One region of the Mycobacterium sp. IDUB_1 genome, then DNA from elsewhere that is predicted to be linked to it. Evidence: predicted binding sites of a transcription regulator. Region 1 holds the regulator's gene; the other holds the start of a gene.
What was found. The regulator HspR, encoded in region 1, represses chaperone genes until heat shock. The targets are predictions, from matches to a motif close to ANNTGAGTNNNNNNNACTCANNT.
Positions count from the first base shown of each region.

Region 2: the regulator HspR is predicted to act here: its motif matches at 4,017-4,039, upstream of lon (endopeptidase La).

Region 1 covers NZ_JBVAYA010000001.1:1,159,016-1,174,679, forward strand. Annotated here, with positions in the region: gene ACZYYX_RS05800 (hypothetical protein) at 1-380, opposite strand, end outside; gene ACZYYX_RS05805 (hypothetical protein) at 484-636, shown strand; gene dnaK (molecular chaperone DnaK) at 942-2,816, shown strand; gene grpE (nucleotide exchange factor GrpE) at 2,813-3,412, shown strand; gene dnaJ (molecular chaperone DnaJ) at 3,465-4,649, shown strand; gene ACZYYX_RS05825 (heat shock protein transcriptional repressor HspR) at 4,631-5,020, shown strand; gene ACZYYX_RS05830 (acetamidase/formamidase family protein) at 5,024-6,025, opposite strand; gene ACZYYX_RS05835 (CbtA family protein) at 6,012-6,776, opposite strand; gene ACZYYX_RS05840 (CbtB domain-containing protein) at 6,790-7,005, opposite strand; gene nthB (nitrile hydratase subunit beta) at 7,255-7,953, shown strand; gene nthA (nitrile hydratase subunit alpha) at 7,994-8,590, shown strand; gene ACZYYX_RS05855 (nitrile hydratase accessory protein) at 8,592-8,966, shown strand; gene ACZYYX_RS05860 (DUF1097 domain-containing protein) at 8,944-9,489, shown strand; gene ACZYYX_RS05865 (MarR family winged helix-turn-helix transcriptional regulator) at 9,538-9,990, shown strand; gene ACZYYX_RS05870 (substrate-binding domain-containing protein) at 10,068-11,156, shown strand; gene ACZYYX_RS05875 (DoxX family protein) at 11,226-12,482, shown strand; gene ACZYYX_RS05880 (aldose 1-epimerase) at 12,475-13,377, opposite strand; gene ACZYYX_RS05885 (FAD-binding oxidoreductase) at 13,402-14,562, opposite strand; gene ACZYYX_RS05890 (GAP family protein) at 14,598-15,269, opposite strand; gene ACZYYX_RS05895 (antibiotic biosynthesis monooxygenase) at 15,303-15,664, shown strand, end outside.
Region 2 covers NZ_JBVAYA010000003.1:290,859-306,522, forward strand. Annotated here, with positions in the region: gene ACZYYX_RS18630 (HhH-GDP family DNA glycosylase) at 1-172, opposite strand, end outside; gene ACZYYX_RS18635 (TfoX/Sxy family protein) at 182-541, opposite strand; gene ACZYYX_RS18640 (LLM class flavin-dependent oxidoreductase) at 572-1,597, opposite strand; gene lon (endopeptidase La) at 1,684-4,005, opposite strand; gene ACZYYX_RS18650 (nucleoside deaminase) at 4,124-4,594, opposite strand; gene ACZYYX_RS18655 (NADP-dependent oxidoreductase) at 4,657-5,580, shown strand; gene ACZYYX_RS18660 (SDR family oxidoreductase) at 5,577-6,314, shown strand; gene ACZYYX_RS18665 (hypothetical protein) at 6,321-6,452, opposite strand; gene ACZYYX_RS18670 (esterase family protein) at 6,621-7,616, opposite strand; gene ACZYYX_RS18675 (DUF1810 domain-containing protein) at 7,809-8,252, shown strand; gene ACZYYX_RS18680 (alpha-amylase family protein) at 8,272-9,585, opposite strand; gene ACZYYX_RS18685 (nucleoside deaminase) at 9,582-10,061, opposite strand; gene ACZYYX_RS18690 (tetratricopeptide repeat protein) at 10,071-11,732, opposite strand; gene ACZYYX_RS18695 (cupin domain-containing protein) at 11,771-12,175, shown strand; gene ACZYYX_RS18700 (SulP family inorganic anion transporter) at 12,169-13,764, opposite strand; gene ACZYYX_RS18705 (cysteine hydrolase family protein) at 13,774-14,463, opposite strand; gene ACZYYX_RS18710 (allophanate hydrolase) at 14,460-15,664, opposite strand, start outside.

The sequences.
Region 1 (15,664 bases):
ACCCAGCTGACCCGGCCGTCGGCGGTCAGGCGTACGCCGTTGGCCGGCTCGCCCTCGACCTCGGGGGCGTTGGTGAAGGCCGACTCGCAGCCGACCTCCTGCTCGTCGAGCTGGCAGCGGGTCTTGCCGGACTTGGTCTGGATGAAGACGTAGCCGTTCTGCGGGCTGAGCACCTCACCCGACGGTGCGCGGGTGGTCGTGGACGGCGGCGCAGGTGGGGGAGGGCTGGGCGGCGGCGTGGAACGGCTGGGCCGGGGGGTGGGGAAGTTCGGCTCGATGCCGGTGTCCGGGCTGCGGGTGGCGGTGCCGTCGATCGAGGACTGGCAACCGGTGAGCGCGGCGACGGCCAACAACCCTGCCGCCACCAGCCGCGTGTTCACCTGGCCCAGGGTACGCAGCATGTTATCCGTGTGACGGGAGTGACTCGCGGTCGGCGTAGAAGTACTCGCGCGCGGCAGGCTGCGCGGCGGCCAGCATGGAGTCATGACAGCTGAAGAGGCGCGGACCCCTGCGGAGTTCCTGTCGGCTTGCGGACTGGGCGCCGCCCTCGTCGCCGTGCTCGCGGCACTGTCGGTGTTCGGCGACTCGTCCTTCGGGGTGCTGGCGTTCACAGGTCTGCAGCTGGCGTTCGGCTGACCTGCCACCCAGTGAGAAGCCATGGTCGTGAATCGCGCGCGATCGCAGCCGTGACTGCGCCCGCGATGCGCCCAGCCATCGCGAAAGTGCCCTGGCGGTAGTTGAAGGCGCGTTGCAGCGACGGTGAGTGCACTTTCGCGGTGGGTGTCACGCCCTGGGAACAAACCTCGCCGCCGACCCGTTGACACCTTCGACAGTTGAGTGGCATCGACTCAAGTTCTGCTTGACAGGGCCCGCCTTCGAAGAGCAGTCTTGAGCCTGGTGCACTCAGTACACACGTTTCGTCTAATCAGGAGGCAGTAACTATGGCTCGTGCGGTCGGCATCGACCTCGGGACCACCAACTCCGTCGTCGCAGTTCTGGAGGGCGGCGACCCCGTCGTCGTCGCGAACTCCGAGGGCTCCCGCACCACCCCGTCGGTCGTCGCGTTCGCGCGCAACGGCGAGGTACTGGTCGGTCAGCCCGCCAAGAACCAGGCGGTGACCAACGTCGACCGGACGATCCGTTCGGTGAAGCGGCACATGGGCTCCGACTGGACCGTGGAGATCGACGGCAAGAACTACACCGCGCAGGAGATCAGCGCCCGCGTGCTGATGAAGCTCAAGCGCGACGCCGAGTCCTACCTGGGGGAGGACATCGCTGACGCGGTGATCACCGTGCCCGCGTACTTCAACGACGCCCAGCGGCAGGCCACCAAGGAAGCCGGCCAGATCGCCGGCCTCAACGTGCTCCGCATCGTCAACGAGCCGACCGCGGCCGCGCTGGCCTACGGCCTGGACAAGGGCGAGAAGGAGCAGACCATCCTGGTGTTCGACCTCGGTGGTGGCACGTTCGACGTGTCCCTGCTCGAGATCGGCGAGGGTGTCGTCGAGGTCCGCGCGACCTCCGGCGACAACCACCTCGGTGGTGACGACTGGGACGACCGGATCGTCGAATGGCTCGTCGACAAGTTCAAGAGCACCGCGGGCATCGACCTGACCAAGGACAAGATGGCGATGCAGCGGCTGCGTGAAGCGGCCGAGAAGGCCAAGATCGAGCTCTCGAGCTCGCAGAGCACCTCGATCAACCTGCCCTACATCACCGTCGACGCGGACAAGAACCCGTTGTTCCTCGACGAGCAGCTCACGCGCGCCGAGTTCCAGCGCATCACCCAGGATCTGCTGGACCGCACCCGCAAGCCGTTCCAGCAGGTGATCAAGGACGCCGGCATCGCCGTCGGCGACATCGATCACGTCGTGCTGGTCGGTGGCTCGACCCGTATGCCCGCGGTGTCCGAGCTCGTCAAGGAGATGACCGGCGGCCGGGAGCCCAACAAGGGCGTCAACCCCGATGAAGTCGTAGCGGTCGGAGCTGCCCTGCAGGCCGGCGTGCTCAAGGGCGAGGTCAAGGACGTGCTCCTGCTCGACGTCACCCCGCTGAGCCTGGGTATCGAGACCAAGGGCGGCGTGATGACCAAGCTCATCGAGCGCAACACCACGATCCCGACCAAGCGGTCCGAGACGTTCACCACGGCCGACGACAACCAGCCGTCGGTGCAGATCCAGGTGTTCCAGGGCGAGCGTGAGATCGCCGCGCACAACAAGCTGCTCGGCAGCTTCGAGCTGACCGGCATCCCGCCGGCTCCGCGCGGTGTGCCCCAGATCGAGGTCACCTTCGACATCGACGCCAACGGCATCGTGCACGTCACGGCCAAGGACAAGGGCACCGGCAAGGAGAACACGATCAAGATCCAGGAGGGCTCCGGCCTCTCCAAGGAAGAGATCGACCGGATGATCAAGGACGCCGAAGCGCACGCCGACGAGGATCGCAAGCGTCGCGAAGAGGCCGACGTCCGCAACCAGGCGGAGTCGCTGGTCTACCAGACGGAGAAGTTCGTCGCCGAACAACGCAGTGCAGCGTCCTCCGAAGGTGGATCGAAGGTCTCCGAGGACACGCTGACCAAGGTCGACGGCGCCATCGCCGAGGCCAAGTCCGCCCTCGCCGGCACCGACATCTCGGCGATCAAGTCCGCGATGGAGAAGCTGGGCACCGAGAGCCAGGCCCTGGGCCAGGCCATCTACGAGGCCACCCAGGCCGAGCAGGGCTCCGCGGGCGGCGACGCCCCGGGTGGCTCGAGCTCGAGCTCCAACGATGACGTTGTCGACGCCGAGGTTGTTGAGGACGATCAGGAGCGCAAGTGAGTGACGAGCAGGAACCGATCACCGTCACCGACAAACGCCGTATAGACCCGCAGACCGGCCAGGTGCGCGACGCACCTGAGCCGGCCTCCGGGCTGGCTGAGGAGGCGCCGACCGTGTCCGAGGAGTCGCAGGACCAGGCGGCCGAGCTGCTGGCCGACCTGCAGCGGGTGCAAGCCGATTTCGCGAACTACCGCAAGCGGTCGCTGCGCGACCAGCAGGTGGCCACCGAGCGGGCCAAGGCTCACGTGGTGACCCAGCTGCTGCCCGTGCTCGACGATCTCGAGCGGGCCCGCGCACACGGCGACCTGGACTCCGGGCCGCTCAAAGCCGTTGCGGACAAGCTGGTTTCGACCCTCGAAGGGTTGGGCCTCAAGCCGTTCGGCGAGGAGGGCGACGCCTTCGATCCGTCGCTGCACGAAGCGGTGCAGCACGAAGGCGACGGCACCCATCCGGTGGTCGGGACGGTCATGCGGCGCGGCTACACCGTCGGCGATCACGTCGTTCGCCACGCGATGGTGGGCGTCGTCGACACCGTGCCCGACGCGGCAGGATCGGCGAATGCCGACCAAGAGCCGCAAAACCCATCAGAATCATAGGAATTGAAACCGCAACACACAGGTATGCGAAAAGGTGAGGAGGTGACGCGGTATGGCCCAGCGTGAATGGGTTGAAAAGGACTTCTACAAGGAGCTCGGCGTCGCCTCCGACGCCGGCCAGGACGAGATCAAGCGGGCTGCCCGAAAGATTCTCGCCGAGAACCACCCCGACCGGAACCCCGGCAATGCCGCGGCCGAGGAGCGGTACAAGGCCGCCTCGGAGGCCAAGGAAGTGCTGACCGACCCCGCCAAACGTAAGGAGTACGACGAGACCCGTCGGCTCTTCGCGGGTGGCGGATTCGGCCGGGGCCGCTACAGCGGCGGCGGTGGCGGATTCGGCGGGTTCGGCGCAGGCGACGGTCAGGAGTTCAACCTCAACGACCTGTTCGACGCGGCCGGTCAGACCGGCGGTGCGAACATCGGTGACCTGTTCGGTGGGTTGTTCGGTCGCGGCGCGCAGCAGCCGCGTCCGAGCCGCCCCCGGCGGGGCAACGACCTCGAGACCGAGACCGAGCTGAGTTTTCTCGAGGCCACCAAGGGTGTGGCGATGCCGTTGCGGCTCACCAGCCCTGCCCCGTGCACGAACTGCCACGGCAGCGGTGCCCGCCCCGGCACCAGCCCGAAGGTCTGTCCGAACTGCAACGGCGCCGGCGTGGTCAGCCGTAATCAGGGCGCCTTCGGCTTCTCCGAGCCGTGCACGGAATGCCGTGGCAGCGGGTCGATCATCGAGCACCCCTGCGACGAGTGCAAAGGCACCGGCGTGACCACCCGCACGCGCACCATCAACGTGCGGATCCCGCCGGGAGTCGAAGACGGACAACGCATCCGGCTTGCCGGGCAAGGTGAGGCCGGGTTACGCGGTGCCCCGTCAGGTGACCTCTACGTCACCGTGCATGTGCGCCCCGACAAGGTGTTCGGCCGCAACGGCGACGACCTGACGGTCACCGTGCCCGTCAGCTTCCACGAGTTGGCTTTGGGCACAACGCTGTCCGTGCCGACGCTGGAAGGCAAGGTCGGGGTCCGGGTGCCCAAGGGGACGTCGGACGGACGCATCCTGCGGGTGCGCGGTCGCGGCGTGCCCAAACGCTCCGGCGGCAACGGCGACCTGCTGGTCACCGTCAAGGTGGCCGTGCCGTCGAATCTCGAAGGTGAGGCCGCCGAAGCGTTGGAGGCCTACGCACAAGCCGAGCGCGCCAGCGGCTTCGATCCGCGGGCGGGATGGGCCGGTGTCCAGTGAGTCCCGGGCGCAAAGACCACAATGACCAGGCCAGGACGTTCCTGATCTCGGTCGCGGCCGAGCTGGCCGGTATGCATGCGCAGACGCTGCGCACCTACGACCGGCTCGGCCTGGTCAGCCCGGAGCGGACATCCGGTGGGGGACGGCGCTATTCGCAGCGCGACGTCGACCTTCTGCGTGAGGTTCAACGGCTGTCGCAGGACGAGGGCGTCAACCTGGCCGGTATCAAGCGCATCATCGAGCTGACCAATCAGGTCGAGGCGCTGCAGGCGCGGGTGCGTGAACTCACCGCCGAGGTGGAGCACCTGCGTGCCCAACCTCGGCCCAAGAGCACAGCGCTGGTTGTCTGGCAGCCGCGCAACCAGCGCTGAGCCTCAGGAGAGCAGCGCCCCTCGCGACCGCAATGAGGAATGCATCCCCGCATACGGGTGTGCCTCGGGCAGAAGGTCTTTCGCGATCTTGGTGACGGCGCTGTAGTTCACGTCGACGACGTTGGCCAGCGGCGAGTGGCACAACTGGCTACACAGTTGATAGGCGTCCAACTCGCCCAGCCCGTAGAGCTCCACCAACCAGCGCACCATCTCCACCTGGCTGCAGCGCCACGCATCTTCGAGTGGACGCGCCGACCCCACGGTCAGCAAGGCGTCGTCGTGTTCGAGCCGGGGCCATGCGGGCGCGTTGCCCTTGATCAGGTCGACGATGAGCGTCACGTCCATCGCTCCTTCCAATGCGGTGCCGCAGGTTTCGCCCTCGCCCTGCCGGTAGTGGCCGTCCCCGACCGAGAACAGGGCGCCGTCGACGTTGACCCCGAGATACACCGTGGTGCCGGCCCGGAGTTCGGGGGTGTCCATGTTGCCGCCGAAGTAGTCCGGCACCAGCGTCGTTCGGACCTCCCGCAGGGCGGGTGCCACCCCGACGGTGCCGAGCATCGGTGCCAGCGGCAGCCGCAGCTCGAAATCCGACTGGTGCGCGGTGAACAGCGCCGTGTCGGTGGCCCGGTCGACGGTGTAGATCCACGTCAGCTCCGGCAGCGGCGGCTGAAGACCGGCGGTGCGGTCGGTCCCGGTGAGGGCGCCGAACAGCGGAATCGTCGTCGACGCAGCCCAATCCCGCGCCGGGGTCAGCGACACCACATGCAGAGCCAGAGTGTCCCCGGGCTGGGCGCCCCGGACGTAAAAGGGTCCCGTCTGGGGGTTCAGTTCCTTCGGATTGAGCACCTGGCTGGGTCGGTCGTCACGGGACGTGACCCGGCCGGCGAAGGCATCTTCGGTCCACAAGCGTAGTGCCGTACCGGGTTCCACCTCCATCACCGGTTCCGCGCCACCGAATGTCCAGACGTACTGATCCCGGCTGGGGGTGAATTCAACGACCTGCACGGGCAGCTCCTGCCATGGAAGGGGCGAGAACCCGGGGCAGCAGCACGGACGTCACCGCGCCGAGCGTCGCCCACATCAAGGCCTGACCGACCAGTGACGACAGCCGGAAGTCGGCGAGCACGTCAGCCGGGAACCCGACGGGGACCTCCCGGAACGCGGGCAGCGCGATGACGACGACGGTCATCACCGCGAGGTAACCGGTGACCGCGGCCGCCGCGGCGGCGGCATCGCCGATCCGTGACGCGAGACGCAGTCCGACGATCAGCGCAGCGACAGCTGTCGCGAGTGAGGCGGCAACCACGATCAGATAGGCCACGGTGCGGTCACCCGCGGTCTCCGACAGCCCGACGCCCGGAGTATTGGCGGGGTAGGCCAGGAACGGAACCACGGCCACGCAGACGAAACCGGCTGCGGCGCTTGCGATGGCGACACCGGACAGATTCGCGTGCGGACGGTGGCGCGTGACGGCGGCGATCACCATGGCCAGCGCCACGGCGAACAGGGCCCCCATGATGACACCGAAGGCCACCGTGCCCACCGCCGATCCGACGTTCTCCTGCACGGTCCGGCTGAACACCTCGTGCTCGTGGCCGTGCCCGCCACTCAGTGCTTCCTCGGCGTGCGAGCGCTGCTCCTCGTAGTCGATGGCTTCGGCGATCAGCGGCGCGAGCTGCCAGCGCGCGAACGCGAAGGTGACGATGCCGGCCGCGAATCCGCCGGCGATCCCCAGCCCGATGATGCGTTTCTCCATGGTCGCGACCTTCCTAGTGGCAGGGGAAACCGAGCAGGTGGCGGGCGTCGTGCAGGAACTCGTGCACGTGGGTGTCGGACCCGAACACCGACACCGCACCCTGGTCGTAGCCGAGGAAGTAGTAGGCGATCAGGGCCAGGACGGTGGTCGCGGTGAGCCACAGCGCCCCTTCCAGGCGGGAGGTGTCGATGGCTCCCGCGCGTGCTGTCGCGGCGGTCGGTGTGGTCATGAGCGGCCCCTTGATCTCCGCAAAAGTTGCGGATTGGAAATATTGCTGACGATGGCAAGTGTGGAAAGCAGGGCTGGTCACGTCAACTCGAATGCGGCTTCCCGACGCCAGCGATACGCAGATTTAACAAGAACCGTTCCCCAGGTTAAAGCGCTGTAACGGCTGCCCCGAGCGATTGCGGAACCGCCCCCTCCGTGCACATAGTTTCTGGTGAAAGTATTGACCACTTGAAATAAGGAGGCCGGCCAGATGCATGGTCCGCATGATCTCGGTGGGCGCGATGGCGTGGGAGCCATCGCCGAGGAATTCCTCGAGCCCGGAATTCCCGACTGGCGCTATCCCTTCGAGGGGCGCATGCACGCGGTCACGGCCATGGCGATCGCGAAGGGCGCCTTCAACCTCGACGAGCAGCGGCATGGCATCGAGTTGATGAAGTGGAGCGACTATCTGGACTCCACGTACTACGCCCACTGGTTGTTCTCGGTCGAGAAGCTGCTCAACGACAAGGGATACATCTCGCACGAGGAGATCGATGCGCGGATGGCCGAGCTCGGGAAGCCCGAGATGACCCCGCATCCGACGAAGCCCGACACGCTCTCACCGTTCGCGAAGACCATGATCGACGTGCTGTGGGCCGGCACCCCGCACGACCTGCCCGCCGACAATCCGCCCGCGTTCGCGGTGGGTGATGAGGTCGTGGTGCGCAACATCAGCGCCACGACGCACAACCGGCTGCCCGGTTATCTGCGCCGTGCCCGCGGTGTGATCGCCAAGCAGTACGGGGCATTTCACGATCCCGCGGCCAGCGCCCATGAGTACAAGGACGTCCCGCACCAGCTCTACATGGTCAAGTTCAGCTCGACCGAGCTGTGGGGAGACGACGCGGCCGAAGAATTCGACCTCTACGCCGACCTGTTCGAGAGCTACCTCGAACCCATCGGCAAGTGACCCAGTAGCCCCAGTGACCAAGGAAACCAAGGAGAAGCAGATGGACTGGCTGTCGTTGAGCGATGTCGAGGCACGCGTGAATGCACTCGAGTCGCTGATGGTGGAAAAGGGTCTCGCCGAGCACGAGGCCGTCGACGCGGTGGTCGCGTCATTCGAGAACGACATGGGCCCGGTCAACGGCGCCAAGGTCGTGGTCCGGGCCTGGACCGACCCGACGTACCGCGAATGGTTACTCGCAGACGCCACCGCGGCGATCGCCGACATGGGTTTCACCGGCCTGCAGACCGAGCACATGGTGGCGGTCGAGAACACCGCCGAGCGGCACAACGTCGTGGTGTGCACGCTGTGCTCCTGCTACCCGTGGACGCTGCTGGGTATCCCGCCGGCCTGGTTCAAGTACCCCCAGTACCGGGCGCGCGTGGTCAAGGAACCGCGCAGTGTGTTGGCCGAGTTCGGGGTGACGCTGCCCGACGACGTCCACATCGACATCTGGGACAGCAGCGCCGAGATCCGCTACCTCGTGATCCCGCAGCGCCCCGCGGGCACCGAGGACCTCAGCGAGGACGAACTCGTCGCGCTGGTCACCCGGGACTCCATGGTCGGCACCGCGCTGCTGTCTGCGCCGAAGGCGGCCTGACATGTCGGCACCCACCATCGTCGAGTTCGACGCACCCGGTACGGCCACGGCACTACCGCGCTCCAACGGCGAGCTGGTCTTCGACGCGCCATGGCAGGGAAGGCTTTTCGGCCTCGTCGTGCAGATGTGCCAGGCAGGCGTGTTCACCTGGGACGAGTTCAAGAAGCATCTGATCGAGGTGATCGGCGAGTCGGGCATCGACGACGTCTGCGACCCGTCGGTGTACTACCGCCAGTTCGGAGAAGCGTTCTGCCGGCTCGCTGTCGAGAAGCAGTTCATCGCCGAGGCCGGCCTCGAGGAACGTGTGCGGATCGAGTCACTCCGGTTGGCGCACGACGATCATGACCACGATCATGACCACCCCCACGAGCACTGAGAGGCGCGCGATGTCGAAGATCACCGCGCTGTCGATCAGCGTCGGCGTGCTGGGCATGATGTCCACCCTGATGACTGCGACGGTGTGGCCGTTGCCGGTGTGGGTGCTGTTCCTGGCGTGGGCGTCGTTCTTCTTCGTCGGATCCGGGGTCTCGGGTCTGCTGAAGTCGATGGCGTGCAACTGGACCGGAATCGCGATCGCGACCGCCACGCTATTGGCTGTTCAGGCAAGCGGTAGCGCGCTCCTGCTGTCGATCGCTGTCGGTATCGGCAGCCTGACGATGGTCCAGGTCTCGCGATTGCCGTGGATCTCCGCGACGCCGGCGATCGTGTTCGGGTTCGCCATGACCGTCGGGACGATCGCGGACACCGGAAACGGGATCACCACAACGGGATTGGGGCATCCGGCACTGGTGGCCGCCGTCACCGCTGCTGTCGGCGCCTGCTTCGGACTCGCCTCGGAGTGGGGCGCTGCGCTGATCGAGCGTGTGGCCGCGCCACGGACGGTGGCTGCGCCGGGCTAGCCCGGTTATGCTACGAATCACAAATTTTGGTGTATGGAAGCAACCGACATGAGGAGCGCTGTGCCGACGTCCATCGCCACCGAGAGCGTCTCCGAGGTGTTCTTCCGGCTCGGACGCTGGTGGAGCGACGCGCTGTCGCAGGGATTGCTCGACGGTGACATCGCCAGCCTCGAGGGCTGGCGTGTCCTGGGTGCCCTGCGCAGCGGGGACGGCTTCACGATGACCGAGATCGCCACGGCCATGGGCATTCCCGCACCGTCGCTGACCCGGATCGTGGACAAGCTGGTCGACGGGGGATTCGTGCTTCGCAGGGTCGACGCGACCGACCGACGTCGGGTGCTCATCCACCTGTCGGTGCGGGGCAAGACCAAGGTCCGCCGGCTGGCGCGCCAGGAGGCCGCCGTCAAGGCCATGCTGGTCGAGGAGTTCGGCGACGACACCGCCGTGCACCTGATCCGCACGCTGGCCCGGGTGACCGAACTGCCGCTCGACACGCGCTGATTTTCGAGAGCAGAACAGGGCGGCAACACCACGGTAATGCGGTGCCGCGACGATGGGCGCACGGAGGAGGCGCTGCGATGGATCTCTCATCTCCCGGCGTGCGCCGGGACACCATCGACATCGCCCTGGTGGTCCCGCGTAGTGGGTCTGCGGGTATCTACGGACCGTCCTGCGAGGCATGTGCCGAGCTGGCCATCTCCGACCTCAACGACACCGAGGGCCTCCTCGGCCGTCAGGTCCGGCTGATCCCGGTCGACGGCAGCCGCGCACCCGAGGTCGTGGCGGCAGAGGTCGGCCGTCTGGTGGCGCACGGGATGATCGACGCCGTCACCGGCTGGCACATCTCCCCGGTCCGGCAGGCGTTGGCCAAGGTGACCGCGGGTCGCATCCCGTACGTGTACGGGCCGCTCTACGAAGGCGGCGAGCGCACACCGGGGCTGTTCCTCACCGGGGAGACGCCGTCGCGCCAGCTCCTGCCCGCCATGGACTGGATGACCGCGGAATACGGCGTCGACCGCTGGATCGTCATCGGCAATGACTACATCTGGCCCAAGCAGACCGGCGCGGCAGCCCGGTGGCATGCGCGTGCACAGGGCCGCCCCCTCGTCGACGAGATCTACCTGCCGCTGGGCACCGAGGACTTCAGCACCGCGATCCGCCAGGTCGAGATCACCGGCGCGCAGGGCGTCGGCGTCGTGCTGCTGCTCGTCGGCGGCGACGGGGTGGCGTTCAACCGTCAGTTCGCCGGCTGCGGTCTCGCGGCGTCGGTACCGCGGCTCAGCCCGCATGTCGAGGAGAACATGCTGCTGGCCAGTGGATACGGCAGCAACGACGGACTCTTCGCTACCGCAGGCTATTTCGAGGCGCTCAACACCGCGGCCGGCATGGAGTTCGCCGCTCGCTACTACCGCCACTTCGGCTTGGCCGCGCCCGCTCTGAACAGTATCGGCGAATCCTGTTACGAGGCAATCACCTTGCTGATCGCGCTGGCACGGCGGGCCGGCTCCCTTGACGTTGCGGCGATGACCCTGGCCGCCGAGAACCTCACCTACGTGAGTCCGCGAGGTGAGGTGTCGATGTCGGGGAACCAGCTCAACCAGGACATCTACGTCGCGGAGGCGCTCGGTCTGGACTTCGAGGTGCGCGCGCGCATCACGGCGGCCTGAGCCGGGGGGCAGCCCCCGTCTGGACGCGGGGGTGGGCACGGTTGATCACCGCAGCCGCCGAGGGTCACCATGGACGGTGTGTCCACGCCCTGGCATCCCATGACACGCATCGCCTTCCGCTTCTGCGTTGTCTACTTCGGCCTCTTCTGCCTGCTGTTCGCGCAGATCCTCTTCGTCTACGTCGGCGTCCTCGCCCGCTGGTTGCCCTCCGACGCCGTGGTCTGGCAGATGACGCTGATAGAACCGGCGCTGACGTGGATCGGGCAGCATGTGTTCGACGTGGACGCGGTGCTGCACCGCGATTCGGGGAGCGGCGATCAGGCTGTCATCTGGGTGATGCTGTTCGTCCTCGTGGTGATCTCGGCGCTGGCCACGCTCCTCTGGTCGATCGCCGACCGCCGCCGCACGCAGTACCCTCGTCTGCACGCCTGGTTCTGTGTATTCCTCCGGGTATGTCTGGGCGGGCAGCTGCTGTTCTACGGCATCGCGAAGGTGATCCCGACCCAGATGCCTGCCCCGCCGTTGGCGGCGCTGGTGCAGTCGTTCGGTGAGCTGACTCCGGCATCAGTGCTGTGGTTGCAGGTCGGCACCTCGCTGCCCTACGAAATGGCGCTGGGCACAGTCGAACTCATCGCCGGACTGCTGCTGTTCTGGAATCGGACCGCCACGCTCGGCGCCCTGGTGGCTGCGATGGCGATGGCCCAGGTGTTCCTGCTGAACCTCAGCTACGACGTGCCCGTGAAGATCCTGTCCTCGCACCTGTTGCTGATGACCTTGTTCCTGCTCGCGCCGCAGACCCGCAGACTCGTTGACCTGCTGGTGCTCCAGCGGCCCGCCCACCCCACGACCCCACCACCGCTGTTCGCCGACGCCCGTCGGAATCGGATCGCCGCCGCCGTAGTGGCTCTGCTGGGGGTGTGGGCGCTCGCCGGGTGCCTGGTCCAGGGCGCGGCGGCCTGGCGCGACTACGGGGGTGGGCGCGCCAAACCCGAGCTCTACGGCATCTGGGAGGTCACCCCTGCCGCCGCCGACAATGGCTGGCGCCGTGTCGTTTTCGATCTGCCCGGAGTGCTCACCTATCAGCGCGTGGACGGCACGCTGCGTGACGAGGCGATCACGGTGGAGCCGGACGGGACGATGAGATCCGCGGGGTTCCAGCTGCGCCCGGTGCGGCACGGCCCGGATCGGCTGGAGCTGGACGGCAGAGTCGCCGGGCAGCCCGTCACCCTGACGTTGCGGCGGGTCGATCTGGAGTCGTTCCCGTTGCGCAGCACCGAGTTCCGCTGGGTGCAGGACTACCCGCGGTTCGCGGGGCAGATCAACTGACGACGACGCGGAAGATCGCGGAGACCGATTCACCGGGCGCCACCTCGCGGTACCCGCCGCGGCGCAGCGCGTCAGTCGGCGCGGCCATCGGTTCGAAGCACACCACGTCGTCCTCACCGGGTGCGAACACCTGGGCGGCGGTGTAACCCTCGTCGTAGTGCACCTCGATGCGGCGGCCGCCGCCGGAGACCGCGAACACCGAGCCCGGCTCCACCTCGTCGAAGCCCTCGTCGATGAACCTGTCGCCCAACAACTCCGAGGCAGCCGGCCGCGGCTCGACACGGCCGGTCGGAATGCCCCAGGCGTTGACCGGCTGATACCGCATCGCTGGCGTCTCGATCAGCCACTGGGCCCGCGGCACCCCCGGCAACTGCAGGTAGGGGTGGAACCCGAAACACAGCGGCACCCGCGAACCCGTCGTCGCGGTCACCGTCGTCGTCACGGTCAGAGTGCGGTCGCGCAGCGTCACGTCGAGCGTGAGCAGGTGCGGGAACGGGAACGTGGTCAGCAGCGCCGGGCGCGCCGCGAAATCCAGCTCGGCCGTCAGCTGCGACTCCAGCGCCGCCGTCACGGTCCAATCCGGGTAGGCCGCCAACGTCCCGTGGATCGGCACCCCGTGCTCGTCGGTGCGGACCCCGCCCGTGCCCGGCGTCAACGTCACCACCGCGCCGTCGACCCCGTAGCCCATGCTGCTCAACCGGTTGGCCCACGGGTAGAGGATCGGGATGCCCATGGTCTTGTGGTTGGACACATAGGCCTGCAGCCCCCGCCGCTGACCCAGGAATTCCACGCCGTCGTCGTTCAGCGAGCTGGCCACCATCCCGGCGGCCGGAACGTAGGTGGCTGTCAGCGCCGAGGACGGATCACGCAGCGTCACGGTTTCGAACGTGTCCATGGCCACCGATACTGCCACGTGCGGTCAGCTCGCCAGAGGATCGTGGCGAATTCGGTGCGCAGGCGCCCCTTTCGCGATCAGCGCGGCCTTGGTGGCCGCCACCATCTCCGGTCGGCCGCAGAGCAGGATCTGCCGATCCCCCCAGCTCCCGTAGCGGGTCACCACCTCGGGCAGCCGCCCGGTCTGACGGACGTGCAGGCCCCGCGGCGGCGTCACGTCGGGATACTGCGCCGCCCACGGCGGATCGAAGTCGAACTCCGAGACCGGCGTCACCGACAGCCACGGATTGGTCGCCGCGATCTCCCACAGCGTGCGCAGATCGTAGAGCTCACAGGGGTGCTTGGCGCCGAAGAACAGGTGCACGCGCGGGTTCTCCCCGAACCGGGTCAGGTCCATGATCAGGGCGCGCAGCGGAGCCAGACCGGTGCTGCCGGCGACCATCAGGACGTCGCCGTCGTCGCGGTCGACCTCCAGCGCGCCGTGGGGGTTGGACACCCGCCAGCGGTCACCGGGGCGCGCCTCGCCGACGATGGCCCTGCTGACCATGCCGCCGGGAACCGACCGCACGTGGAACTCCACGTAGCCTGCGGGGTCGGCCGGGATCGCCGGGCTCAGGTAGCGCCACCGCCGCGGCCACTGCGGGATCTGGACCGGCACGTACTGGCCGGGGTGGTAGCCGAGCGCGTGATCCATCTTGAGCCGGATCACCGAGACGTCGCGGGCCGGCCGCAGGTGTTCGAGCACCGTGCCGTCGCAGAACGGAGGACTGGTCTCCGCATCAGCTGCGCCGCTCATCACGCCCACCATCAGCGACACCACGTCGGTGACCGCCTCGGCGAGGCGCCGATCCCATCGGTCGGCCAGATGGCTGCGCAGCGTCGCAAGCAGCGCGGGCTGCAGTGTCTCGTAGTGCCCGGAGGTGACGCCGTACTTGCGGTGATCGCGCCCGAGCTGAGCCAAGAACGCCACGGGTTCCTCGGCCCGCTGGGCGATCAGCTCGTCGCACAGCCAGGTCATCGCGTGTCCGAACACCTTGCGCTGCGTGGCCATCTCCGGGGGGAACAGGTCGCGCGCCGACAGGTCGGCGGCAAACCAGCGTGTGTAGAAGTCGCCGACGAGCGCATCGTCGTCGGTGTCGAGCACATCCCTCAGGATGTACATCGAGTCGCGATCTTCCAGGCCCACGCCGCACGATCCTAGGTCACCCGCGGCAGAGTCTCCTACAGGCCGTGAATGCCCTTGTAGAGCACCAGGATTCCGATCACCACGAAGATGGCGGCGATGAGCGCCGCGTGCTGGCGCTCCAGCCACGCCCGGATCCGGGCCAGCGTCGGGTCGAGCCGCTGCCCGGACACGGCATAGGCCAGCACCGGCAACAGCACCGTGGACCCCGCGACGAGCACGTACCAGGCGACCGCGGCGTACACCGTCGGCACGTCGATGCCTGCCGATCCGATCGCCAAACCGGCTGCGGCGCACAGGAACAGCACCTTCGGGTTGACGACGGTGAGGGTCAGTGCGGTCACCCCCGCCTTGGCTGGGGTCAGGGAACTCATCCGGGTCATCCAGCCGGGCATGTGCTCGGACTTCGCGCGGTTGATCCAGCGGTACACGCCGAGCGCGATCAACGCCGCCCCGACGACGATGCGCAGCCACGACGCCCAGCCCGGCGGCTTGGTGCCGATGCCGCCGATCAGGTTCGACAGCTCGAGAAACACCGACGTCAGAGCCGCGAGGCCGACGATCCAGCCGGCGAGGAAGGCCAGCCCGGTGGGCCGCGGATGCGGGGTCTGCAGGACCAGCACCGCGGGAATGATGGTCACCGGCGACAATGCGACGACAAGGCCCAGCGGGACGAGCTCGGTCAGCACGGATCCCCATGACACCGGCAAAACCTAGCAAAGCCCCGCCGCTATCGTCGTCTAATGACACAGCCCGGTCCGCGCCCGGCAACAGCGGTGACGGTCTTCCACGCCGACGGCGGCGACGCGGCGTTCACCCGGTGGGCCGGGCAGCTCCTGACCTCGGCGCGAAATGCCGACGGGTACCTGGCAGGGCGGATCTCCGATGGCGTGGACCCCACGTCGGATCGTGCTGTGGCCGTGACGTTTTCCGAGGATGCAGCGTTACACGGATGGCTGGACAGCCCCGACCGCGCGGAGGTGCTGCGCGACGGGCGCGCTCGGGGATTCTGGACCGCGACGACGGACCTGGTCACCTCTGCCGAAAACCTGGAGGCGTCGGGCATCGGCGTGTTCGGGCACGTCGTGGCCGCAGGTCGCGACGA
Region 2 (15,664 bases), on a different contig from region 1:
CGCGGGCGGCACGCATCGCGATGTTCGCGTCGATCGGCTTGCTGGCCAGCATGCACAGCACCAGCAACTCGAAGAGCGGCATGGGCTTGTCGGCCAACGTGATTCCGGCCTGCTCGGCATAGGTGTCACCGGCCTCGGTCAGGAGGCGGCGCACGGTGTCGTCTGTGCTCATGTCAGTCGGCTACCCGCGCCGCGGCACGCGAACCTTCTCTTTCGCGGGCAGGCTGGTCGCGTAGTCGATGCCCCGGCGAACCCAGCCGCGCAGCGCGGCGTCGCCCGTCACCCCGTCGGCACTCACTCGCACCCAGCCGCGGGTGGGCCTGCCGGCCATGACCATCGGCTCGACGTGGTCGTCGGCGAGCAGCTCGTCGGTCTCGTCCGGCGGTACCCGCACCATCAGGCCGCCCTTGCCGCTCACGCAGACCGCCATGTTGCCGTTGAGCAGGAACGCCAATCCGCCGAACATCGGCTTCTCGTCGAGGCCGCGCTCGGCGCTGATCAGTTCCCGGACCCGCTCGGCGAGATCAGTGTCGTAAGCCACGGGTCCATTCTCCCGGCGAGCGCGCGCAGCTCAAGGGCCGGCCGGGGTCCACCCCAGAGCAGGGCCCAGCCTCTCGGCCATGTCGGTGATGATCTGCGCATAATCGGCGGCCTCGAAGCTGAACGGCAGCGCGAACGCCACCTCGTCGGCGCGCTGGAAGCCGGCGTGGTCGAACAGCTGGTCGGCCAGTTCGTCGGAGGTTCCGACGTAGTCGGGGGAGAACAGCATGCCGCGCGCTCCCTGCGGTGCCGTGGTTCGTTCGAAGCGGCCGGCCGCGTACTCGCGGTAGCGGCGGATCTGATCCTCGGTGGCCGAGTCCGTGGGGATGACGACGAGGCCCTGGGACACTCGCGCCTGCTCGGGCCGGGGGTGCGCGGACCGGAACGCGTCGATCTGCTCGGCCTGGATGGTCGCGAAGTCCCGCGACGTCGAGCCCTCGATGCTGACCACCGAGCTCGTCAGATAGTTGATCCCCTGCGCCCCGGCCCACGTCGCCGAGGCCAGACCGCCGCCGTACCACACCCGGTCGGCCAGGCCGGGCGAGTGAGGCTGGATGTGGTCGGTGAACTGTTCGATGCCCACCGTCCCGGCGAAGTCACTGACCGGCTCGCCGCGCAGGCAGCGTAGCAGGCGTAACACGCGATCTTTCGAAAAGTCCTGCAGGTCAAACGATTCCGGATAGAGGGCAGCCTTGTAGTGGTCGTACATCATGGGGGTACCGACCGACACCCCGGGATTGATGCGGCCGCCGGAGAGTATGTCGACGGTGGCGAGATCCTCGGCGAGCCGGAACGGATTCTCCAAGCCGAGCGGGATGACCGCTGTGCCGAGTTCGATGCGGCTGGTGCGCTGCGAGGCGGCCGCCATGATCGCCACGGGCGAGGAGATGCCGGGCTGCAGATGCCTGTCGCGGAGCCAGACGCTGTCGAAGCCGAGCGCCTCGGCTCGGTCGATCACCGTGAGGGTCTCCTCGATGCCCGGCCCCGGGTCGTCGACGTCGAACCGTCCGATGGTGAGGAAACCCAGCTTGCGCAGCGGGTGACCACGTACGGGCATGAGGACTCCTTCCGCCGAACAGACACAAACTCGCACGGGATCGCGTGATTCCGTGCGAGTTCGCGTCTGCTCGCGCCTATCGGTTGTCAGGCCGCCGCCGTGACCGCCTCGACCGCAGGCTCCAGGGCCAGCGCGACGATGTCGGCCACATCCGTCATCGGCCGGACCTCCAGCGCCTCGAGCACCTCGGCAGGCACGTCGTCCAGATCGGGCTCGTTGCGCTGCGGGATGAACACCGTCGAGAGCCCCGCCCGTTGCGCGGCCAGCAGCTTCTGCTTGACCCCGCCGATGGGCAGCACCCGCCCGTTCAGCGTCACCTCACCGGTCATGCCGACATCGGAGCGCACGTTGCGTCCGGTCGCCATCGACACCAGCGCCGTCACCATCGTCACACCGGCTGACGGCCCGTCCTTGGGCACCGCACCCGCAGGCACGTGCACGTGGATGCGGCGGTCCAGCGCCTTCGGGTCGACGCCCAACTCGGCGGCGTGCGCGCGGACGTAGGACAGCGCGATCTGCGCCGATTCCTTCATCACGTCGCCCAGCTGACCGGTCAGCGCCAATCCCGCTTCGCCGTCGGTCGAGCCGGCCTCGATGTAGAGGACGTCGCCGCCGAGGCCGGTGACAGCCAGTCCGGTCGCGACACCCGGCACCGCGGTGCGCTCCGCCGATTCCGGCGTGAAGCGTGGACGCCCCAGGTAGGCAACGAGATCCGGTTCGTCGATCGTGATCGGCGACGGGTCGGCAGCCAGCTTGGTGGTTGCCTTGCGCATCGCCTTGGCCAGCAATCGCTCGAACTGGCGGACTCCCGGCTCCCGGGTGTAGTCCGCGGCGATCTTGCGCAGCGCCTCGTCGGTCACCGTCACTTCCTCGGCGGTCAACGCGGCGCGCTCGGCCTGACGCGGCAACAGGTAGTTCCGTGCGATGGCCACCTTGTCGTCGGCGGTGTACCCGTCGATCTGCACCAGTTCCATGCGGTCCAGCAGCGCCTGCGGGATGTTCTCGATGACGTTGGCCGTCGCCAGGAACATCACATCGGAGAGGTCCAGATCCAGGTCCAGGTAGTGGTCGCGGAACGTGTGGTTCTGCGCCGGGTCCAGCACCTCCAGCAGGGCTGCCGACGGGTCGCCGCGGTAGTCCGAGCCGACCTTGTCGATTTCGTCCAGCAGCACAACGGGATTCATCGATCCCGCTTCGCCGATGGCACGCACGATGCGGCCCGGCAGCGCGCCGACGTAGGTGCGCCGGTGCCCGCGGATCTCGGCCTCGTCGCGTACGCCGCCCAGCGCGACGCGCACGAACTCACGGCCCAGTGCCCGCGCGACGGACTCACCCAGCGACGTCTTGCCGACGCCGGGAGGCCCGGCCAGCACCATCACCGCACCGGAGCCGCGGCCACCGACGAGGGCCATGCCGCGCTGTGAGCGACGGGCCCGCACGGCCAGGTACTCCACGATCCGGTCCTTGACGTCGTCCAGCCCGTGGTGGTCGGCGTCCAGGATCGCTCGGGCCGCAACAAGATCCGCCGAATCCTCGGTCGTGACGTTCCACGGCAGGTCCAGCACGGTGTCGAGCCACGTGCGGATCCAGCCGCCCTCGGGGCTCTGGTCGCTGGAGCGTTCCAGCTTCCCGACCTCGCGCAGCGCGGCCTCACGGACCTTCTCCGGCAGGTCGGCCGCCTCAACACGAGCCCGATAATCGTCGGACCCTTCGGGTTCACCCTCGCCGAGTTCCTTGCGGATCGCGGCGAGCTGCTGACGCAGCAGGAATTCCTTCTGCTGCTTGTCCATTCCAGCGCGCACGTCTTCGGCGATCTTGTCGTTGACCTCGGTCTCGGCCAGGTGATCGCTCGTCCAGCCGATCAGCAGCCGCAGCCGGGCGGCCACGTCTTCGGTCTCGAGCAGTTCGCGCTTCTCCACATCCGACAGGTAGGACGCGTAGCCCGCTGTGTCGGCCAGCGCCGACGGGTCGGTGATCTTGTTGACCACGTCGACGATCTGCCACGCCTCACGGCGCTGCAGCATCGCCAGCAGCAGCTTCTTGTACTCGGCGGCCAGCGCGCGCGTCTCGTCGGTGACCTCCGGGTCGGCGACCTCGTCGACGGTGACCCACAGCGCCGTGCCGGGGCCGGTGGCGCCAGTACCGATGTGAGCGCGCTTCTCACCGCGCACCACCGCCGCTGCGCCGCCACCGGGAACCCGGCCCACCTGCACGATCGACGCGAGCACCCCGTAGGTGGGGTAGCGGTCGTCCAGCCGGGGCGCAATCAGCAGCTTGCCGGTCTTGCTAGCCTGGGCCGCGTCGACGGCGGCCCGGGCGGCGTCATCGAGTTCGATCGGCACCACCATTCCCGGCAGCACGATCGGCTCGCTGACGAACAAGACCGGAACTTGCAGAACTTCAGCCATCAATCCTCCAAAGTTGAATCTGATGCGCTCAACCCTGGGTTACCGGACTTTGTTCCCGCGCCGGGCCCCGATCATCAACGCGACGCCCCACATCGCGCAGAGCTGAATCCGGAGCGGATCAGGCCTCCGGGCCGCGCTCCTGCCAGAGCCGGTAGACGCCGAGGGCGTCGGGGTGGGGCCGGTGCTCCATCGGCAGGCGACGGTCCTGCCAGGACTTCTCGAACTCGTCGTAGAACGTGGCCAGTTCGAAATACTTGCGGTTGTCCTGGTAGTAGGGCGCGTACTCGTCGCGCTGGGTGAGGAAGACGACGGCGTCGGGGGAGCAGTAGTACAGCGAGCCGAGACACATCGGGCACGGGTGGGCAAGCACGTAAATGGTGGCGCCGGTGAGGTGCTCCGACCCGACGGCTGTGCAGGCGGCGCGGATCGCCAGAATCTCGGCGTGGGCGGTCGGATCGTTGGTCTGCGCCACCAGGTTCGGACTTTCGGCCAGCACCTGCCCGTCACGGGCGATGACGGTGGCGAAGGGCCGACCTCCCTCGAGCACGTTCTGGCGGGCGAGATCGACGGTGCGCTGCGCGAAATCCACGAGTTGACTGATAACCGGTTCGAGCGCGGAATAGTCCTGGGCCGACGCGGGTCGTAGCTCCCATGAGCAGAGCAGTCCAATTCGACCACTACGGCGGCATCGATGTCCTCGAGGTCCGTGACGTTCCGCGACCTGTGCCCGGCCCCGGGCGGGTGCTGATCGAGGTGCGCGCCGCGGGCATCAACCCCGGTGAGGCCCTGATCCGAGAAGGTTTTCTGCACGATCGGTGGCCCGCCACGTTCCCCTCCGGTCAGGGCAGCGACGTGGCCGGTGTCGTCGTCGAGGTGGCGCCGGATGTGACCGGTGTGTCCGCGGGCGACGAAGTCCTCGGCTTCTCACACGAGCGGTCCAGTCAGGCAGACTACGTCGTAGTTCCGGCGGACCAGGTCACCGAAAAACCTGCGGGACTGTCGTGGGAGCAGGCGGGATCGCTGAACGTCGCGGGGACGACGGCGTGCGCGGCGGTGCGGTCGCTCGGGCTCACCGCAGGGGACACCGTTGCGGTGTCGGCGGCTGCGGGGGGTGTGGGCACCCTGGCCGTTCAGCTCGCCGTGCGCACCGGTGCGACCGTCCTGGGCATCGCGAGCCCGGCCAACGACGACTGGCTCCGCAACCACGGCGTCATCCCGGTCAACTACGGTGACGGCCTCGCGCAGCGGTTGCGGGCCGCCGCGCCGGACGGCCGGGTCGACGCGTTCCTCGATCTCTTCGGCGGCGGGTACGTCGAGCTGGCCGTCACCGAACTCGGGGTGGCACCCACGCGCGTGGACACGATCATCGACTTCGCGGCGGTCGAACGGTTCGGCGTCCAGTCCGTCGGCAGCGCCGAGTCGGGCATCGAAGACCTGGCCGAGCTGGCCGGCCTCATCGCCCGCGGCGAAGTGGACCTGCCCATCGCTGCGGTCTACCCCCTCGACGAGGTGCGCGCCGCCTACACAGAACTGGCCGCCCGCCACAGCCGCGGCAAGGTGGTGTTACGCCCGTGACCACTGACCCGATCACCGGCCAGGTCGTCGCCATCACGGGCGCAAGCAGCGGCATCGGCGAGGCGACGGCGCGCCTGCTGTCCGCCCGGGGTGCGCAGGTGGTTCTGGCTGCCCGCCGCACGGACCGGCTGGAGGCGCTGGTGCGCGAGTTGCCGCACGCCGCGGTCGCCGTTCCTGCCGACGTCACTGTGGCCGACGACGTGCAACGCGTCGTCGACACCGCGGTCGACCGGTTCGGAAGGCTCGACGTCCTGGTGAACAACGCCGGCATCGCGACGATCGGAGAGTTGGCCGCCGGGGATGTCGCCGGCTGGGACGCGATGATCGACGTCAACGTTCGCGCCGTTCTGTACGGCATCGCCGCCGCGTTGCCGGTGTTCCGCCGACAGGGGCACGGGCACATCGTCACCACGGTGTCGACTGCGGGCATCAAGATCACTCCCACGATGGGCGTCTACGCGGCCACCAAGAACGCGGTGCGCACCGTGATGGAGGCGCTGCGTCAGGAGTCGACGGACGGCGTGGTGAGGACCACGTCGATCTCACCTGGCTTCGTGAACACCGAGCTGGACGGCTCGGTCACCGATTCCGCCCTCGCCGCCCAGATCAGAGCTCAGATGGACGAATTCGGCCTGCCCGCCGATGCGGTCGCCCGCGCCATCGCCTTCGCGATCGAGCAGCCGCACGACGTGGAGATCGGTGACCTCACGATCCGGCCGACCCGGCAGAACTGACCTCGCTCAGGCGACGTCCTTGGCGCCGGTGACACAGGAGCCGCAACCGGCCGAGTCGAAATCGATGTCGATGTCGACCGAACCGCAGGTGGGGCAGATGAACGGGATCACGGCTGTCTCCAGAGGGCTTATCGGCATCGGCGCGACCGTCGCATCCGACCAGCCCCGAGATACCCCCCGGCGGTGTCGCCTCAAACGCAACAGACCCGGCTGCTCAGCGGTGGTCACATGCTGGTCATCTTTGACCGGCACACAGCAGAGAGCCTGCCGCTCGGGGGAAACGGCAGGCTCTCTGAGTGTGAGGGTTTACGCGGAGGCTTGAGCTCCGAGCACCCGCTGGATATCCGGCTTCATCTGCAGGAGCTGCTGCCCCCAGTAGCCCCAGCTGTGCGTGCCCTGCGCGGGGAAGTTGAACACCCCGTTGGTGCCGCCGGCCGCGATGTACTTGTCGCGGAAGCTGATGTTGGTCCGCAAGGTGAAGCCCTCGAGGAACTGCGCCGCCATCAGGTTCTGCCCGGCCGTACCCGAGTCGAGATCCGACGGGGTACCGGTGCCGCAGTACACCCAGACCCGAGTGTTGTTGGCCACCAGCTGATTGATGTTGACCATCGGATCGTTGCGCTTCCACGCGGGGTCCGACGATGGTCCCCACATGCTCTCGGCATTGAAGCCGCCCGCGTCGTTCATCGCCAGCCCGATCAGCATCGGCCACCAGCCTTCGGACGGGTTCAGGAACCCGGAAAGGCTTGCCGCATAGATGAACTGCTGCGGATGGTAGATGGCAAGGGTCATCGACGCGCTACCCGCCATCGACAGGCCGACGACCGCGTTACCGGTCCGCGACACGCCGCGGTTGGCTTCCAGCCAGGCGGGCAGCTCCTGGGTCAGGAACGTCTCCCACTTGTAGGTGTAGTCCTGGCCGTTGCCCCGCGAGGGCTGATACCAGTCGCTGTAGAAGCTGGACTGGCCGCCGACCGGCATGATCGTCGACAGACCCGACTGGTAGTACCACTCGAACGCCGGGGTGTTGATGTCCCAGCCGTTGTAATCGTCCTGCGCGCGAAGGCCGTCCAGCAGGTAGACGGCGTGCGGGCCGCCGCCCTGGAACTGCACGCGGATGTTGCGGTTCATGGACGCGGAGAACACGTCCAGGTATTCGACCGGCAGCCCCGGACGGGAGAACGCGTTGGCAGTCGCCGATCCCCCGACGAAGCCGATCAGCCCGGGCAGCGTGGTGACAGCCAGGGCGACGGCCGCCATCCGGCGAACCCACCGACCTCGAAACTTCTCTCTCAACTTCATAACGGCAACCAACCCACCTTTCATTACAAGTCCACATGTCGCGCAAACGTGCCGTCGTGTGCATCCGCCATGGAACACGGTCGGCGTCCCCGATCGACTGCCCGACACAGCCATTCGCGGTCGCGGTTGGCTAACGATTGCGACTCGGCGCAGTGATCAACGGCGCCGCTCTGGCACACTCGAGGCCGGAACATGACGACAGACATGACGCCAGCTGATGCCGACCCGTTCGACCTCGAGCGCTTCACCGACGCCCAGGACGGGGTCTACGAGACGGTCCTCGCCGAGTTGCGCGCGGGTCGCAAGCGCACCCATTGGATCTGGTTCGTCTTCCCCCAGATGCGCGGCCTGGGGCACAGTGCCGCCGCCCACCGGTTCGGGGTGTCGTCACTCGAGGAAGCCACCGCCTACCTCGAGCATCCGGTGCTCGGACCGCGCCTGCAGGAGTGCACCCTTCTGCTGCTGACCCACCGCGGCCGGACCGCGCGCGACATCCTCGGCTATCCCGACGATCTGAAGGTGCGTTCGTCGATGACGCTGTTCGCCCGTGCGGGTGGGGGATCGGTGTTCACCGACGTGGTGGAGGCGTTCTACGGCGGCGAGGAGGATGCGGCGACGCTGGAGTTGCTGCGCTGAGATCAGCCCGGGGTCAAAATCAGCACGGCGCGAGGACGAGCCACCCGTGGGGCGGGACCGCCGTGTCGGTGATCGTCTCCGCCGGCGGTGCGCCGGACCCGGCCACCACCTGGGCAGCACCGAATCCGAACTCGCGCAAGGACACCGGCAGAGGTTCGTCGGCGACGTTGAGGGCGACGAGCAGCACGTCGTCGATGTCACCGCCGCCTCGGGAGACGTAGACGTAGCCGGTGTTGGTCACCTGCAGCGGTGCGGTGCGTGCGGTGTGCAGCCACGGGTGACGGCGGCGCACTCCGATCAGATGCTGGTGGGCGGCCAGCACCTGATGCCCGTGCGCGCCGACTCCCTCGAGCGGGGAACCGAATTCGGGCCGCACCGCGTCGTCGCCGCCGAAGCGCTCCTCTTTGATCCCGCGGTAAGCGACCTCGTCGCCGGCGTAGATGCTCGGGGTGCCGCCGGTGGTCATCAGGATCACCAGCGCGTGGTCGACGTGGTCGGCATTGTCCAGCTGGCTCGCGATGCGGGTGACGTCGTGGTTGCCGATGAACGTCAACGGCACGAACGCGTCGAGGAATTCGTTGTGGCGCTTGAGCGCCCAGTCGAGCTCGTGCAGGTTCGCGTCGTTGAGGCTGCTCCAGATCGCTTTCCACAGCTCGTACTGGGTCACCGAGTCGAAGCCGGAGTCGCTCACCCGTGCCACGTAGTCGCCGTGGATGACCTCACCGACGAACCACGCCTGCGGGTGCCGCTCTCGCACCCGCGGCAGGACCTGCGCCCAGAAGCGGTCGGGCACCGCGTAGGCCGCATCGAGGCGCCATCCGTCGGCGCCGCGCTCGAGCCAGTGGCACATCACGTCGACGACGTAGTCGACGACCTCGGGACTGCGGTGGTTGAGCGCGATCAGGCCGCCGTGGCCTTCGAAGGTGGCGAACTCGCCGTCCCGCACCCGGAACCAGGACGTGTCGCCGCCGGCGAGCGCGTCACGGTAGCGGGGGAAGTCGGTGCCGACGTGGTTGAACACGCCGTCGAGCAGGATGCGCAGTCCGCGGTCGTGAGCTTCGGTCACCAGGTGGTCGAAGTCGCCGTCGTCGCCGAGGCGCCCGTCGATGCGGTGGTGGTCGGTGGTGTCGTAGCCATGGGTCTGCGACGCGAAGATGGGACCGAGCGCAATGCCGGACGTGCCGAGGTCGCGGGCGTAGTCGAACCAGTCCACGATCCGCCGGAGTCGATGCTCATCGGGCCCCGGCGGCGGATCGGCCGGGTGGGCGCCGACGAAGCCGAGGGGATAGAGGTGCCACCAGATGGCGTGGGTGACCCAGTCCGGCTCACTCATCGGCGAAACGCCCTCTCGTACAACGCTTTCATGGTGTCGGCCAGCTCGAGGGCGGGGCCGTCGACCGGCACGTCCGGCGCGACGGCGCTCACCGGCAGCGCGGCGACCGGCGGTGCTGGCGCGTCCCACGCGTGCAGCCAGCCGCTCAGTTGTGCCGACGAGGCCGCGTAGACGATGCGGCCGAGGCCCACCCATGCGTGGGCGGCGGCACACATCGGGCAGTGCTCGCCGCTGGTGTAGACGGTCGCGGCAGCGCGGTCCGCCGGGCTGAGATTCTCGACGGCCCACAGCGCGATCGCCAGCTCGGGATGCCGGGTGGCGTCCCCGCCGGCGACGTGGTTGTGATCGGCGAAGAGCACGTCACCGTCGGCGTCGACCAGGACCGAGCCGAACGGTTCGTCACCCGCCTCGAGCGCCTGCCGAGCGAGGTCCACGCAGCGGCGCAGGTGATCGACGTCCGCCGCGCTCAGAGACACAGGCGAAGTCTACGCATCCATGCGACAGGCACACGAGGCGCGGATCGGGACGTCGGCGCGGGCGGCCGCGAGCTCGAGCTGGCGGGCGATGATCGCCGCCTCCGCGTCGCGGCCCAGCCGGGTCAGACACTCGTGATAGCCGTGCAGGCTCCACACATTGCCCGGGTGCTGGCACGGCCGGGCCAGCGTCGGGTCCAGACCGAGATCGGCCGCATAGACGGCGGCCGCCTCCTCGATACGGCCCTGTTCGAGCAGCAGGGCACCGTAGGCGTGGCGGGTGGGCTGCATCCAGCCCCACGGTTCGTCGTAGGGAAGGGCGTCGTCCAGCGCGATCGCCTTGCGCAGGTGTACGAAGGCATCGTCGAATTCACCAGCCCGGTAGGCGATCTCGCCGTCGAGCATGGCCGCCGCGACCGCCAGGATGTCCCGGCTGGTGTTGTTGAAGAGGTAGCGGCTCTCCGGGATTCGCGCATAGGCCCGGGTGAACGCCTCCCGCTCGGCGTGGGCTTCGGTGAGCCGTCCGGTGGCGGCGTAGGCGACGCCGCGTCCGTAGTGGATGGTCGCGGTGGTCGTGCAGTACAGGTCGGGGTGTTCGGGCAGCGGCATGGCGACCAGGTCGTCCCACCGGCCGAAGCGGACGAGCACGTGCACGCGCAGCGGCACGAACGCCTCCAGCCAATCCGCCATCGGCGGTGACGGGATGCTCAGCAGCTCCGGGGTCAGCTGGTCCGACAGTTCGTCGGCGGCCCACAGGGCAGTGGTCAGGTTGGCCTCGAACATCGCCGAGTAGACCACGAAGTGTAAATTGTGGGCGCGGTAGAGCGAGTAGAAGTTGAGCGGACCCGAGCGTTCGACGAAGCGTCGATCTGCCTGCACCGCAGCGATATTGGCGATGACGGAGTCGTGGTAGTTGCCGCACAGCACGTCAATGTGGCTGGGCATGTGCTGCAGGTGGCCCGCGTCGGGCACCAGTCCTCTCAGCAGGTCGGCGGCGGGCAGTGCCTTCTGCGGTGAGCTCGACATCTCCATCGCGTGGACGTACAGATGCAGGATTCCGGGGTGTGCGCGTCCGGCAGGCGTGGCGAGGGCCGCGTCGAGGATCCGCATGGCCTCGATGACGCGTGATCCCGGCGCCGGCTCCCCGGTGCGGGTGTCCCACAGGGCCCACGCAGTGATGTTGACCAGCGCGTCGGCGGTCAGCGCTGCGATGTCAACGTCGTCGGGATGGGCCTGCGCCAGCGCGGTCATCGCGTCGGCGTAGGCGGCATGGCCAGCCTGCAGCGCCTCGGCATCGCCGGGATCGTCGGTGGGGAACCGTGCCGTCAGCGCGTCGATCAGCCCCCGCTCGACCGCGCTGGCGCGCCCGTCGGCGGCGTGGGCGAGTTCGGAACGCGCCCGCGCCACCGATGCGGTCAGGTCGACGGGGTCGAACGCCTCCCATGCCTTGTTGTAGTTGGGCCCGATCGCATAGGCGATGCCCCACCGCGCCAGCGCGAATTCAGGGTCGAGTGCGAGCGCCCGCTCGAAGCATGCGATCGCCTCGTCGTGGTTGAACGCGTACGCCCACACCATGCCCCGGTCGAACCAGACCTGCGCGTTCGGCGACGGCGTGTCAGTCGGCCGATGGTAGGAGCCGAGGTCGTAGTACGGCTCGATCGGCGGTGCGCTCATACCCGGCACGATAATTCAGCGACGGCTACGGTGACGCCATGATCCGTTGCGTACGTCTGTGGACCGGCACCGACGATGCATCACACGTGCAGATCGGCCGCCTGGACATGCAGCCGGGCCGCAACGACGATCTGGTGTCGGCGAGCGTCCCTACGACGTCGGTGACGGTGGAGGAGACGGCGACGGGCGGCACGCTGGCTTGGCACACCGCGCCGGTCCGCCAGCTGGTCGTCACGCTGGCGGGCACACTGCTGTTCACCACCCGCGACGGCGAGCAGTTCCGGCTCTCACCCGGCGACGTGCTGCTGGCCGAGGACACCACCGGGTCCGGTCACCAGTGGCGCCTCGAGGGCGATGACCCGTGGCGGCGCATGTACATCGTGTTGGACGAGCACGCGTCGGTGCCGTTCGTGGCCGAGGGGGCGGCCGACCCGGATCAGTGACCGGCGACGACGTCGGACTCGTCGACCTCGACGGGCTCCTTCGCGCCCGGCAGGAATGAATACAGCAGGCAGACCACGCCGAAGAGCAGATAGCCCAGTGCCACCTGAGGATTCGCCGCCCACGCGACCTGAGGCGCGTGGATGAGGCCGATGAACGACAGCACCGCGCCCACGGCCGACGCGATCGCGGCGAAGAGGAACTTCTTCTCCAGGATGAACGTGACCATCGTGCCCAGGATCAAGCCGACGAGCACCGCACCCTCGCCGAGCGTCAGCAGTCCGTCGTAGACCACACCGGCATTGCCCAGCGCCTCCAGTCCGACCTTGCTGGCCGATGTGCCGGCGGCGTTGAGCGCGTTGTCGATCAGGCCGCTGGCCCACTGAGCCAGGTTCGGCAGGATCGCGGCCACGACTGCGATCGCGTGCAACCGGGGGACCGCCTGGAACGCCTGCGCACCGATCAGCAGACCGATGTAGAGCAAGATCGGCACGATCGCCGGAACCGGCAGCAGAGCGTCGAGAACACCGAAAAGGCCGAGGAAACAGAGGATTCCGATGACGACGCCGCTGGCCAGTGAGTAGCCCGACCGACCGCCGGCGTCCTTCCACCCGGGGTGTCCGATGTACACGGCGGGCGGGAACGGCGAGCCGAACGCCGACCCGACGACTGCCCCCGCTCCGTCGGCGAGCAACACGCTGCGCAGGTTGTAGTTGTCACCGGCGGCAGCCGCGCTCTCGACGTTGCTCATCGCTTCGGTGAAGTTGTAGACGCCCAACGGAATCGCGGTCCCCAGCAGCGGTGCGAGATTCGACAATCCCGACACCAGCATGTCGATGCGCAGATCCGGGACACCGATCGCGATATCGGACACGGCCTGGCTGACATCGGGTGCGGACATGTAGCCGCCGAGCCAGCCGATTGCGGTGCCCACCAACAATGCCGCCAACCCGACGGGGATGCCGAACGGCAGTCTCATGTCGGTGAAGAAGCCGATCAGGATGATCGCCAGGACGGGCAGACCGATCCACGCGGCTTCCCACATCTGCGCGGCGGGACGCATGGAGATGAACGTGATCGAGATGCCGGCCAGCGTGCCGAGCATGGCCGCCCGCGGAGTGAGCCTGCGAATGTAGGGGCCGACGAACGCACCGATCATCACGATCACGCCGATCATGAACGCCCACGCCAGTCCGGCCTCCCAGGCCCGCATCGCGTCGTCGGTGTTGAGGTAGACGGGCAGCATCACGACGAACACCACGATGAACATGTGCGGGACGCTGGGACCGTAGGGCAGTGCGGTGACGTCGGATCTGTTCTCCCTCTTGGCAAGTCGGCGCGCCAGGAAGGTGTAGTAGAGGTTACCGAGGATCAGCGCGACACCGAGAGCGGGCAGCACGGTGCCCAGGACGTCACCGGCGGGAATCTTGACCACGCCGATCATCAGGCCGGTCAGTGTCAGCACGTTGACCAGGATGTTGAAGCCAAGGCCGAAGAACGCGTTGAGATCGCCGCGCGACCACCACGGCAGCGGCGCGGACTTCTCCTCGGGGGTCCCCATCTGAGGGCCTGTCGTGACGTCAGTGCTCATCGGATCTCCTCAGGCGGCCGTGGTGGTGAGTTGTCGGAGTGCGGGGATGACGGCCGCGGTATCGGCGACCCAGCCGAAGATGCCACCCTGCGCGGTGATCATCTGCAGGCCGACACGGTGGAACTCGTCGAAATACGAACCGACGCAATCGGACACCACGAGGCACTCGTAGCCGCGGTCGTTGGCCTCGCGTGTGGTGGTGTGGACGCATACCTCGGTGGTGACGCCGGTGACGATCAGCTGGGTGATTCCCGCGTCGGTCAGTACGTCGGACAGGTCGGTTCCGTAGAAGGCGCCTTTACCCGGCTTGTCGATCACCACCTCGCCCTCGATCGGCGCGAGTTCGTCGACGATGTCGTGGCCGTACTCGCCTCGGATCAGGATGCGGCCGAAGGCCCCCGGGTCGCCGATCCGCTGGGACGGCGCGCCGCGACGGAGCTTGGCCGGCGGGCAATCCGACAGGTCCGGCTGGTGGCCTTCGCGGGTGTGGATCACCATCACGCCGGCCGAGCGCGCCGCGGCCAGCAGCGCCGCCAGCGGCGGGACGACGGTGGCGAGACGGCCGACATCGTTGCCGAGGCTCTCCCCGAAACCACCGGGCAGCAGGAAGTCCCGTTGCATGTCGATGAGCATCAGGGCGGTCTTGCCGGCGATGAGCGGGAACGGCGACGGTTCCGCTGCGATCGGGATCGGGTTCACAGCAGCTCCTCTGCGGGAATCGAGGTGGGGGAGACATGACGGACGGGTCGTGATTCGTCGAGGATCTGCGCAGCGAGGTGCAGCACGGTGTCGTCCGTGAGAGCAGCGCCGAGAAGCATCGCGCTGCAGGGCTTTCCGTTCTCGGTGACACCGACCGGGACCGCGACACCGCAGAGGTCGAGCAGGTTGCCGAAGTGGGTGTAGTGGCCGAGCACGGTGTTGGTGTCGATTGGGGCGGCTTGGACCTCTCCGACGGTGAAGGTGGTGCCGATGGTGGGTAGCACGAAGACGTCCATGCGTTGCCAGAGCCTGCCCACCTGGGCTTTGAGTTCCTGTAGGCGCTGCAGGGCGGCGAATGCGTCGACGGCCGTGTAGCGATGACCGCTGGCGAAGATCTCGCGCACCACGGGGTGGATGGACTCGGGATGCTCGGCGAGGAAGTCGCCGAACTCGACGAGGCGTTCGGCCACCCAGGGGCCTTGGTAGAGCAGGGAACCGGCGGCGAGGAAGGGCTCGAGGGGGATGTCGACGATCGAGTGCTTGCGGGCGAGCTGGTCACGGAACGCGAGGTGTGCCGCGCGCATCGCGGCGTCGCCGAAGAACTCCAGGTCGTCGGCGGGCGGCAGCCCGACGCGCAGGGGTGCGCTCGTCACGCGGGGACCGCGGTCGCGCGACCAGGGGTCGCCGTCGTCGCGGGCGATCATCACGTCGAGCACGCGGTCGGCGTCGTCGACGGATCCGGCCATGACGGTGAGGCAGTCGAGCGATTTGCACGCCGGTACCAGTCCGACGGTGCTGATCAGGCCGCGCGACGGCTTGACGCCGACGACGCCGTTGAGTGCGGCGGGGACGCGACCGGACCCGGCGGTGTCGGTCGCGACGGCGAACGGGACCTGCCCCAGGGCGACGGCCAGTGCCGATCCGGAACTGGAACCGCCGGAGATGATGTCGCGTCCGTACACGCTGCGGGGGATGGTGTACGGCGTGCGGGTGCCGTTGAGGCCCGTCGCGAACTGGTCGAGGTTCGTTTTGCCCACGTACAGCGCGCCGGCGTCGAGGAGGCGCTGGACCGCGGGTGCGGTCGCGTCGGCGACGTAGGCGAAGTCGGGGCACGACAGCGTGGTCGGTACGCCGGCGACGTCGATGCTGTCCTTCACGCCGAAGGGGACCCCGTAGAGCGGAAGCGTGCGGGCGCCTGGCC